Regions from separate parts of the Klebsiella sp. PK18 genome, predicted to be linked through region 3. Evidence: predicted binding sites of a transcription regulator. Region 3 holds the regulator's gene; each other region holds the start of a gene.

Region 1 (2,205 bases), 360 kb from region 3:
TGATGAAACAGCGTCAGGTGATGGTCTACACCCACGACTCCATCGGTCTGGGTGAAGATGGCCCGACTCACCAGCCGGTAGAGCAGGTGGCTTCCCTGCGCGTGACGCCGAACATGTCCACCTGGCGTCCGTGTGACCAGGTTGAATCCGCGATTGCGTGGAAATATGGCGTAGAGCGTCAGGACGGCCCGACCGCGCTGATCCTCTCCCGTCAGAACCTGGCGCAGCAGGAGCGTACCGCAGAGCAGCTGGCAAACGTCGCTCGCGGCGGTTACGTGCTGAAAGATTGTGCCGGCCAGCCGGAGCTGATCTTCATCGCCACCGGTTCCGAAGTGGAGCTGGCAGTGGCCGCGTGGGACAAACTGACCGCCGAAGGCGTGAAGGCGCGCGTGGTCTCCATGCCGTCCACCGACGCGTTCGACAAGCAGGATGCCGCTTATCGCGAATCCGTACTGCCGAAAGCCGTTTCTGCCCGCGTCGCGGTAGAAGCCGGTATCGCGGACTACTGGTTCAAATACGTTGGCCTGAACGGCGCTATCGTTGGCATGACCACCTTCGGTGAGTCTGCGCCGGCTGAGCAGCTGTTCGAAGAGTTCGGCTTCACCGTCGACAACGTGGTCGCTAAAGCGAAAGCGCTGCTGTAATGGCTGGTACGGTGCGGGCTGATGCCCTCACCCCAACCCTCTCCGACAGGAGAGGGTGCAAACACCAAAAACGGTAACCCCTGGGTTACCGTTTTGCTGTTACCTCGCCACCCGGCTTTTTGTATGCACTATTCTTCGAACATGTAACCACCCTGTGAATTATTCCAAAAGAAATGTGACACAAGTCATATAGCTGGTTTATTGCGCTGGACAAACATTCCTTTTATTCCTTGTTTCGCTTATTCTAGCTGAAGCGTTTCAGTCGTTTAAATGTTCGACAATTAATCAATCAGTCGCAGTTTGCAGCTGGTAAGGTTCCCCTCAGAGCGTTGCTGGATTACTCTGTCAGCCACCTCAAAAAAGGGTCAGCCTTGCAGGAGATCTATGACCATTCGCATCGCGATTAATGGCTTCGGTCGTATTGGACGCAACGTGGTTCGTGCGCTATATGAGTCCGGGCGTCGTGCGGAAATCACCGTGGTGGCAATCAATGAGCTGGCGGATGCGGCAGGGATCGCGCATTTGTTGAAATATGATACCAGCCATGGCCGCTTCGCCTGGGATGTCCGTCAGGAGCGCGAACAGCTGTTTGTTGGCGATGATGCCATCCGCCTGCTACACGAGCCGACCATTGCGGCGCTGCCGTGGCGCGAGCTGGCGGTAGACGTGGTGCTCGACTGCACCGGCGTATACGGGAGTCGTGAACACGGCGAAGCCCATCTGCAGGCTGGCGCGAAGAAAGTGCTCTTCTCCCATCCTGGCGGCAACGATCTCGACGCGACGGTGGTCTATGGCGTCAATCAGGATGAGCTCCGCGCCGAGCACCGCATTGTCTCCAACGCCTCCTGCACCACCAACTGCATTATTCCGATCATTAAACTGTTAGATGATGCCTATGGCATTGAGTCCGGCACCGTCACCACCATTCATTCGGCGATGCATGACCAGCAGGTGATTGACGCCTACCATCCGGATCTGCGGCGTACCCGCGCGGCCAGCCAGTCGATCATTCCGGTGGATACCAAACTGGCGGCAGGGATCACCCGTATTTTCCCGCAGTTTAATGACCGTTTTGAAGCGATTGCCGTTCGGGTACCGACGATAAACGTGACGGCAATTGACCTGAGCGTGACGGTGAAAAAACCGGTAAAAGCATGTGAAGTCAACCAGTTGCTGCAAAAAGCAGCACAAGGTGCATTTCATGGTATAGTTGACTATACGGAATTACCGTTGGTCTCGACAGATTTTAACCACGATCCGCACAGTGCTATTGTTGATGGCACGCAAACCCGGGTCAGTGGCGCGCATCTGATCAAAACGCTGGTCTGGTGCGATAACGAATGGGGCTTTGCTAACCGAATGCTCGACACGACGTTAGCGATGGCGGCTATTGGTTTCAGGTTCGACGCATAAACGTCGACAAAACTTTATGAATCAACGAGAGGATTCACCATGTCTGTAATTAAGATGACCGATCTGGATCTGGCTGGTAAACGCGTTTTTATCCGTGCGGATCTGAACGTACCAGTTAAAGACGGGAAAGTAACCAGCGACGCACGTA
Region 2 (2,205 bases), 790 kb from region 3:
GTTTGGCCCGTTGCTGAACCTGTTGATCTGGACCGTAGCGGAAAGCTGGTATTTTCCCCATTCGCTGCCCAGTCAGTGGGGGTTGAAGTACTGGTATCAGGTTTTCAATCCATACAGCGATGTGTCCGGTTCGCTGTTAACCAGCGTGTTGATCGCCCTGTTATCGGTGGGGGTCTGTTTGCTGATTTCCGTCCCCGCCGGCTATGCGCTTTCCCGGCGGAAAATGCCGCTGCGGGTGCTGTTTATGCTGCTGTTTCTCATCCCGCAGGCCTTTCCCAACTTGACGGTATACATGAATGTTGCCCGATTGTTTTATCAGTGGGGATTGAACGGCAGTATCGCGGGGGTGGTGCTGGTGCATAGCGTCCACGGCCTGATGTATTCGGTGTGGATCTGTGTGGCAGCCTTCTCATCCATCGACCCGCTGCTGGCGCGGGCGTCGCGTAACCTTGGCGCCGGACCGGTGTATACCTTCTGGCACATTGTGCTGCCGCAGGCGGCGCCGGGGATCGTTGCCGCCAGCATCTTCGTTTTTCTGGAGTCGCTGGATGAGTTTACCGGCACCTTCTTTGTCGGCGCGCCGGATATCACCACGCTGCCGCTACTGCTCTATAACGCCAGCATGTCGGGTAACTATCAGGTCTCGTCGATTACGGCGCTGATTTTGCTGGTGCCATCGCTGCTCTTTATGGTGGTGATCCATAAATTTATGCGCCCGGAGATGATGGCGAAACTGGGGAAGTAAGGACCGTAGAAAACGAAAAAGCTTCCCGGTGGGAAGCTTTTTAACCTCAGGTCATCATCATTGGCCATTCTGGCGGCGTCTGACTCATGACCTCAATCATCACATCTTTGATATTACCCCAGATTTTTGCGATATCGATCAGGGTGATGCCCAGCAAACCGGTGGCGAACCAGCAGGCGGCGGCAAGGCCGAGGCAGCTGCAGATCACTGCCAGACCGGCATAATCGCTTTTCCGTAACTGGATATTCAACGAGCTGGCGAGAAACATCAGTACCGCGCTCACCAGGGGCCAGCGCAACAAAACGACACTGGTAGTAATGGAAGCCATTAACCTATCCTCAAAGAAAGTCGGGGAGCCATGGATGACCTGGCGCGACTGACGATGGCATAGCGCTCTGGTCTCGACTGGCAAACTAGAGAGTGATGAAACGTCATTTCTGTTTCATCAACTTGTGTGAACTATATCACACTTGGTGCTTTATTCGCCAGCCAAAAAATGAGCTTTCGCTGCGCTTAATAAGCTTTGATTTTGTGTGGATATAGGTAAGCAAAACCCGATTATCTTATTTTCATTCTCTTGCTAATGATTATTATTCTGCGGGTTTTATTACCAGTTCCTGTTTATTACACGGAGAAACCGAGTCAGATGCGCGTCTATTCTTAATCTGACGAGAATATCTTTCGAATACCTGATAAATAAGTATTATTCAACACCACCAGCTGAAAAGCTGACGCCCTGAAGGGCTGACAGATATCTGCTGATGTCTATCGCAGTCGCGATTGCTAACGTGTTCGGGCTACCTTAATTAAGGCATATCGCATGGATGAAAGCGTAAATGGCTGACAGTGCGCCGCATAAGGCGCTCAGACTTGTCGGAATGGGGCTGGTTATTTTATTGCCGGTGATGTTGGCATTGTGGTTTGCCCAGCTGCGGGCCAAAGCCGAAACCATTGATCAATTGCACTCATTTTCGCAGCTGGCGCTGCAAAAAACAGAAATGGTCATCCGGGAAGCGGATCAGGCGCGGTTCAAAGCCAGCCAGTATCGTGGTGAGCTATGCTCAGCGGAGCACCAGCGTTATTTACTGCATATTGTTCGCGGTCTGCTGTATGTAGAAGATCTGATCTACGCCAACGGTCAGCGCTTTATCTGTTCAACGTCCGCTCATCCCGAGACCGGCTGGCGGATGCCCGCGGCGAATTACACCAAAAAGCCGGATGTGGCGATTTACTACTATCGGGATACGCCGTTTTACCCGGGCTTTGCCATGAATTATATGCAGAAGGGGCCCTATGTGGTGGTGGTCAACCCCTACTCGTTCAGCTCGGTAATTGCCAGCGACCGCGATTTAGCCTATGGCGTTTTCGATACTAAAACCAACCTCTTTTTCTCGCTGAGTAATAATGTTGAGCCCGCCGAACTCCAGGCGTTAATTCGCGAAGGCGATGCTTTTTTTAAT
Region 3 (2,205 bases):
TGGGGCTGGCGATGGAGCTTATCATGACGCCGCTGGTCGAGCGCCTGATGGAAGGCCGCAAGATCGGCTAACAGAAAAAACCCCGGCCAGGCCGGGGTTGAGATGCTTCACAACGGCAGGCGAAGACTACGCCTCGATCACTTCATAGGAGTGGGTGATCTTCACCGCTTTTTCCAGCATCAGCGCCACCGAGCAGTATTTCTCTGCCGACAGATCCACCGCCCGGGAGACCGCGGCATTTTTCAGCGCCTTACCGGTGACGATAAAGTGCAGATTAATATGCGTAAACAGACGCGGCGCCTCTTCGCGGCGCTCCGACGTCAGCTTCACTTCGCAGTTGGTCACCTCATGGCGACCTTTTTGCAGAATAGAAACCACATCGATCGCACTGCAACCGCCCGCCGCCATCAGCACCATCTCCATCGGGCTGGGTGCCTTATCCCCGGAGTTGCCATCCATCAGAATCTGGTGTCCTGACGCGGACTCCCCGATAAAGGTTAACCCTTCAACCCATTTCACACGCGCTTGCATAAAATTTAACTCCAGTATCGCAATTTTCCTGTCAGATTACGCGCACATAACAATTCTCGCAACGGAAGGCGACCTGCGTCATGCTGAAGCGAGACACCAGGAGACATGCGGCGAAAGCTATGCTAAAACAGTCTGGATGCTACAGTATTACATTGATGTACTGCATGTATGCAGAGGAGTTCACATTACGGGCTGTCGAAAAATCATCAGCCAGCTTCCCAGGTATAGGGAAACAATACGATTGCATGCCCGGACGCCGTGTAGTGTCGGCGCCCGGAGATAGCTTATAACAGAGGATAACCGCGCATGGTGCTTGGCAAACCGCAAACAGACCCTACCCTTGAATGGTTCTTGTCTCATTGCCACATTCATAAGTACCCATCAAAGAGCACGCTGATCCACCAGGGTGAAAAAGCAGAAACGCTGTACTACATCGTTAAAGGCTCCGTGGCTGTACTCATCAAGGATGAAGAAGGTAAAGAGATGATCCTCTCCTACCTCAACCAGGGCGATTTCATCGGTGAATTAGGCCTGTTTGAAGAGGGTCAGGAGCGTAGCGCCTGGGTACGGGCGAAAACCGCATGTGAAGTGGCCGAAATCTCTTATAAGAAATTCCGTCAGCTGATCCAGGTTAACCCGGACATTCTTATGCGTCTCTCTTCGCAAATGGCTCGCCGTCTGCAGGTCACGTCTGAGAAAGTGGGCAACCTCGCCTTCCTCGACGTGACGGGCCGTATCGCCCAGACGCTGCTGAACCTGGCGAAGCAACCTGATGCCATGACCCACCCGGACGGTATGCAAATTAAAATTACCCGTCAGGAAATTGGTCAGATCGTCGGCTGCTCTCGTGAAACAGTTGGCCGTATTTTGAAAATGCTGGAAGATCAGAACCTGATTTCCGCACACGGTAAAACTATCGTCGTCTACGGCACCCGTTAAGTTGCTAAGCGGCGTATTGCTCCTGCAGTACGCCGTTTTTGTTTTTCCCTCATGTGGCGCAGGCTGATTTACCACCCGGAAGTCAACTATGCACTGCGGCAAACGCTGGTGCTGTGTCTGCCTGTGGCCATCGGTCTTCTGCTCGGCCATCTCCAGCAGGGGCTGTTGTTTTCCTTAGTGCCCGCCTGCTGCAACATTGCCGGTCTTGATACCCCGCATAAGCGCTTTTTCAAACGCCTGATTATCGGCGGCTGTCTGTTTGCCGGATGCAGTCTGGTGGTGCAGTTGCTGCTCGCCCAGGCCATTCCTTTGCCGCTTATTCTCAGCGGTCTGGCGCTATTGCTCGGCGTCACCGCGGAGATCAGTTCGCTGCACGCTCGCCTGCTGCCCGCGTCGCTGATCGCCGCTATCTTTACCCTGAGCCTGGCGGGCAATATGCCCATCTGGGATCCACTGCTGATCTACGCTTTCGGTACGCTGTGGTACGGCGTGTTTAACTGGCTCTGGTTCTGGCTGTGGCGCGAACAGCCGCTGCGGGAGTCGCTCAGCCTGCTTTACCGGGAACTGGCTGACTATTGTGAAGCCAAATACAGTCTGTTGACCCAGCATACCGATCCGTCGACCGCCCTGCCGCCGCTGCTCACCCGCCAGCAGAAGGTAGTCGACCTGATTACCCAGTGCTATCAGCAGATGCATATGCTGGCAGCCAACCAACGCAACGATCACAAGCGTCTG
Region 4 (2,205 bases), 1.2 Mb from region 3:
CGATGGCCGCCGCTATTTCAGCAGACGTTTGCAGGGCGCGAATTTCATTAAACAGGGTCAGCGCCTCACTATATTCCTTGCGTAAATAGCCTAACCATTGCTTAATTCTCGCCACATGATACAGACCGGTGTCGCCCTGCTTTTCCAGGCGGGTATATTTTTGCAACAGCTGAACCACCTGCGGCCACGGCATGCGCGGTTCGTTGTATTTGATCACCCGGCTGAGGTTCGGCACGTTGAGCGCCCCGCGGCCAATCATCACCGAATCGCAGCCGGTGACGGCCATACAATCCTGGGCGCTTTGCCAGTCCCAGATCTCGCCGTTGGCCACCACCGGAATGGTCAGACGCTGGCGGATCTCACCGATCGCCTGCCAGTTAATGCGTTCGGCTTTGTAGCCATCTTCTTTGGTGCGGCCGTGAACCACCAGCTCGCTGGCCCCGGCCTGCTGCACCGCATCGGCGATTTCGAAGCGCCGTTCGCCGCTGTCCCAGCCGAGTCGCACCTTGACGGTCACCGGCAGATGATCGGGAACCGCTTCGCGCATGGCTTTCGCACCGCGATAGATCAGCTCCGGATCTTTCAGCAGCGTCGCCCCGCCGCCGCTGCCGTTCACCAGCTTAGACGGACAGCCGCAGTTTAAATCCACCCCCCACGACCCCAGCTCCACCGCGCGGGCGGCGTTTTCCGCCAGCCACTCGGGATATTGTCCCAGCAGCTGGACGCGCACGCGGGTGCCGGACGGCGTGCGGCTCTGATGATGCAGTTCCGGGCACAGCCTGTAGAACGATTTTACCGGCAGCAGTTGATCCACCACGCGCAGAAATTCGGTGATGCACAGATCGTAATCGTTAACCTCGGTCAGCAGCTCGCGCACCAGCGAATCGAGCACGCCTTCCATCGGCGCCAGTAGAACACGCATATCGTTATCCGGAAAAAAAAGAGGCGCTATGGTAGCGCCTCCAGGCATTGGTGGAAAGCGCTCAATGCGTCCGGCCTGCCGTACGCCATTCCCCGTTCGGCGAATGCGGCAAAGCGAGGAGATAATCTCTATGCTTTACAGGAGTCTGCGGCGTCTCATGCCGCCTTTATTTGCCGCGCCTCGTTCAAAAAGGTAGCGTGGGACTCCATATACCCTAAGCTGCGAGCTGTCGGGTCCTGCCGGGAGAGGCTATTGTTCCCGTACGCTATCAGCGCTATGCGTAGAATTCATGATGTGATCGGTAGCACATTTTAGGGATTAATTGTATGATGAATGCACTTCATCAAGGGTTATTACCATGAGTAAATCGCTGACTATTATCTGGCAGTACCTGCGGGCCTTCGTCCTGATTTACGCCTGCTTATACGCCGGAATTTTTATCGCCGGACTGCTGCCCATCACTATCCCCGGCAGCATCATCGGCATGCTGATCCTTTTCGTGCTGCTGGCGCTGCAAATTATGCCGCCGCAGTGGGTCAATCCTGGCTGCAATATCCTGATCCGCTATATGGCGCTATTGTTCGTGCCCATCGGCGTCGGCGTGATGCAATACTGGGATCTGCTGCGCGCCCAGCTGGGGCCAGTCGTCATCTCCTGCGCCATCAGCACGCTGGTGGTGTTTGTGGTGGTGAGCTGGAGCTCTCACCTGGTGCATGGCGAACGTAAAGTGATTGGGCAAAAGGAAAAGAAAAATGATGCATGAAATCTGGTGGTCGCTGCCGCTAACCCTGATCGTCTTTTTTCTCGCCCGCAGGCTGGCCGCCCGCTTTAAGTTCCCGCTGCTCAACCCGCTGCTGGTGGCGATGGTAGTTATAATTCCGTTTCTGCTGCTGACCGGGATCTCCTATGAGCGTTATTTTGCCGGCAGCAAAGTCCTGAACGATCTGCTGCAGCCGGCGGTGGTCGCGCTGGCCTTTCCACTGTATGAGCAACTGCACCAGATCCGCGCGCGCTGGAAATCAATCATCACCATCTGCTTTATCGGCAGCTGCGTGGCGATGATCACCGGTACTACCGTCGCCCTGCTGATGGGCGCCACGCCGCAAATCGCCGCCTCTATTCTGCCTAAGTCAGTCACTACGCCAATTGCCATGGCGGTCAGCGGCAGCATCGGCGGTATTCCGGCTATCAGCGCCGTGTGCGTGATTTTTGTCGGCATCCTCGGCGCGGTATTCGGCCATACGCTGCTTAACCTGATGCGCATTCGCACCAAAGCGTCACGC

The links. The regulator CRP, encoded in region 3, controls carbon source genes, mostly activating them, when cyclic AMP is high. The targets are predictions, from matches to a motif close to ATGTGANNNNNNTCACAT.
Region 1: a site for CRP is predicted at 818-835, ahead of epd (erythrose-4-phosphate dehydrogenase). Genes of this name have one in related genera too.
Region 2: a site for CRP is predicted at 1,198-1,215, ahead of AC3EMD_RS25700 (YjcB family protein). Genes of this name have one in related genera too.
Region 4: a site for CRP is predicted at 1,215-1,232, ahead of AC3EMD_RS07915 (CidA/LrgA family protein). Genes of this name have one in related genera too.

Annotation. Positions count from the first base shown of each region.
Region 1 covers NZ_CM173493.1:780,802-783,006, forward strand. Annotated here, with positions in the region: gene tkt (transketolase) at 1-644, shown strand, start outside; gene epd (erythrose-4-phosphate dehydrogenase) at 1,029-2,057, shown strand; gene pgk (phosphoglycerate kinase) at 2,097-2,205, shown strand, end outside.
Region 2 covers NZ_CM173493.1:5,242,640-5,244,844, reverse strand. Annotated here, with positions in the region: gene AC3EMD_RS25705 (ABC transporter permease) at 1-745, shown strand, start outside; gene AC3EMD_RS25700 (YjcB family protein) at 792-1,073, opposite strand; gene AC3EMD_RS25695 (EAL domain-containing protein) at 1,582-2,205, shown strand, end outside.
Region 3 covers NZ_CM173493.1:419,788-421,992, reverse strand. Annotated here, with positions in the region: gene AC3EMD_RS01950 (phosphoribulokinase) at 1-71, shown strand, start outside; gene AC3EMD_RS01945 (OsmC family protein) at 127-531, opposite strand; gene crp (cAMP-activated global transcriptional regulator CRP) at 838-1,470, shown strand; gene AC3EMD_RS01935 (YccS/YhfK family putative transporter) at 1,522-2,205, shown strand, end outside.
Region 4 covers NZ_CM173493.1:1,615,423-1,617,627, reverse strand. Annotated here, with positions in the region: gene dusC (tRNA dihydrouridine(16) synthase DusC) at 1-922, opposite strand, end outside; gene AC3EMD_RS07915 (CidA/LrgA family protein) at 1,281-1,685, shown strand; gene AC3EMD_RS07910 (CidB/LrgB family autolysis modulator) at 1,675-2,205, shown strand, end outside.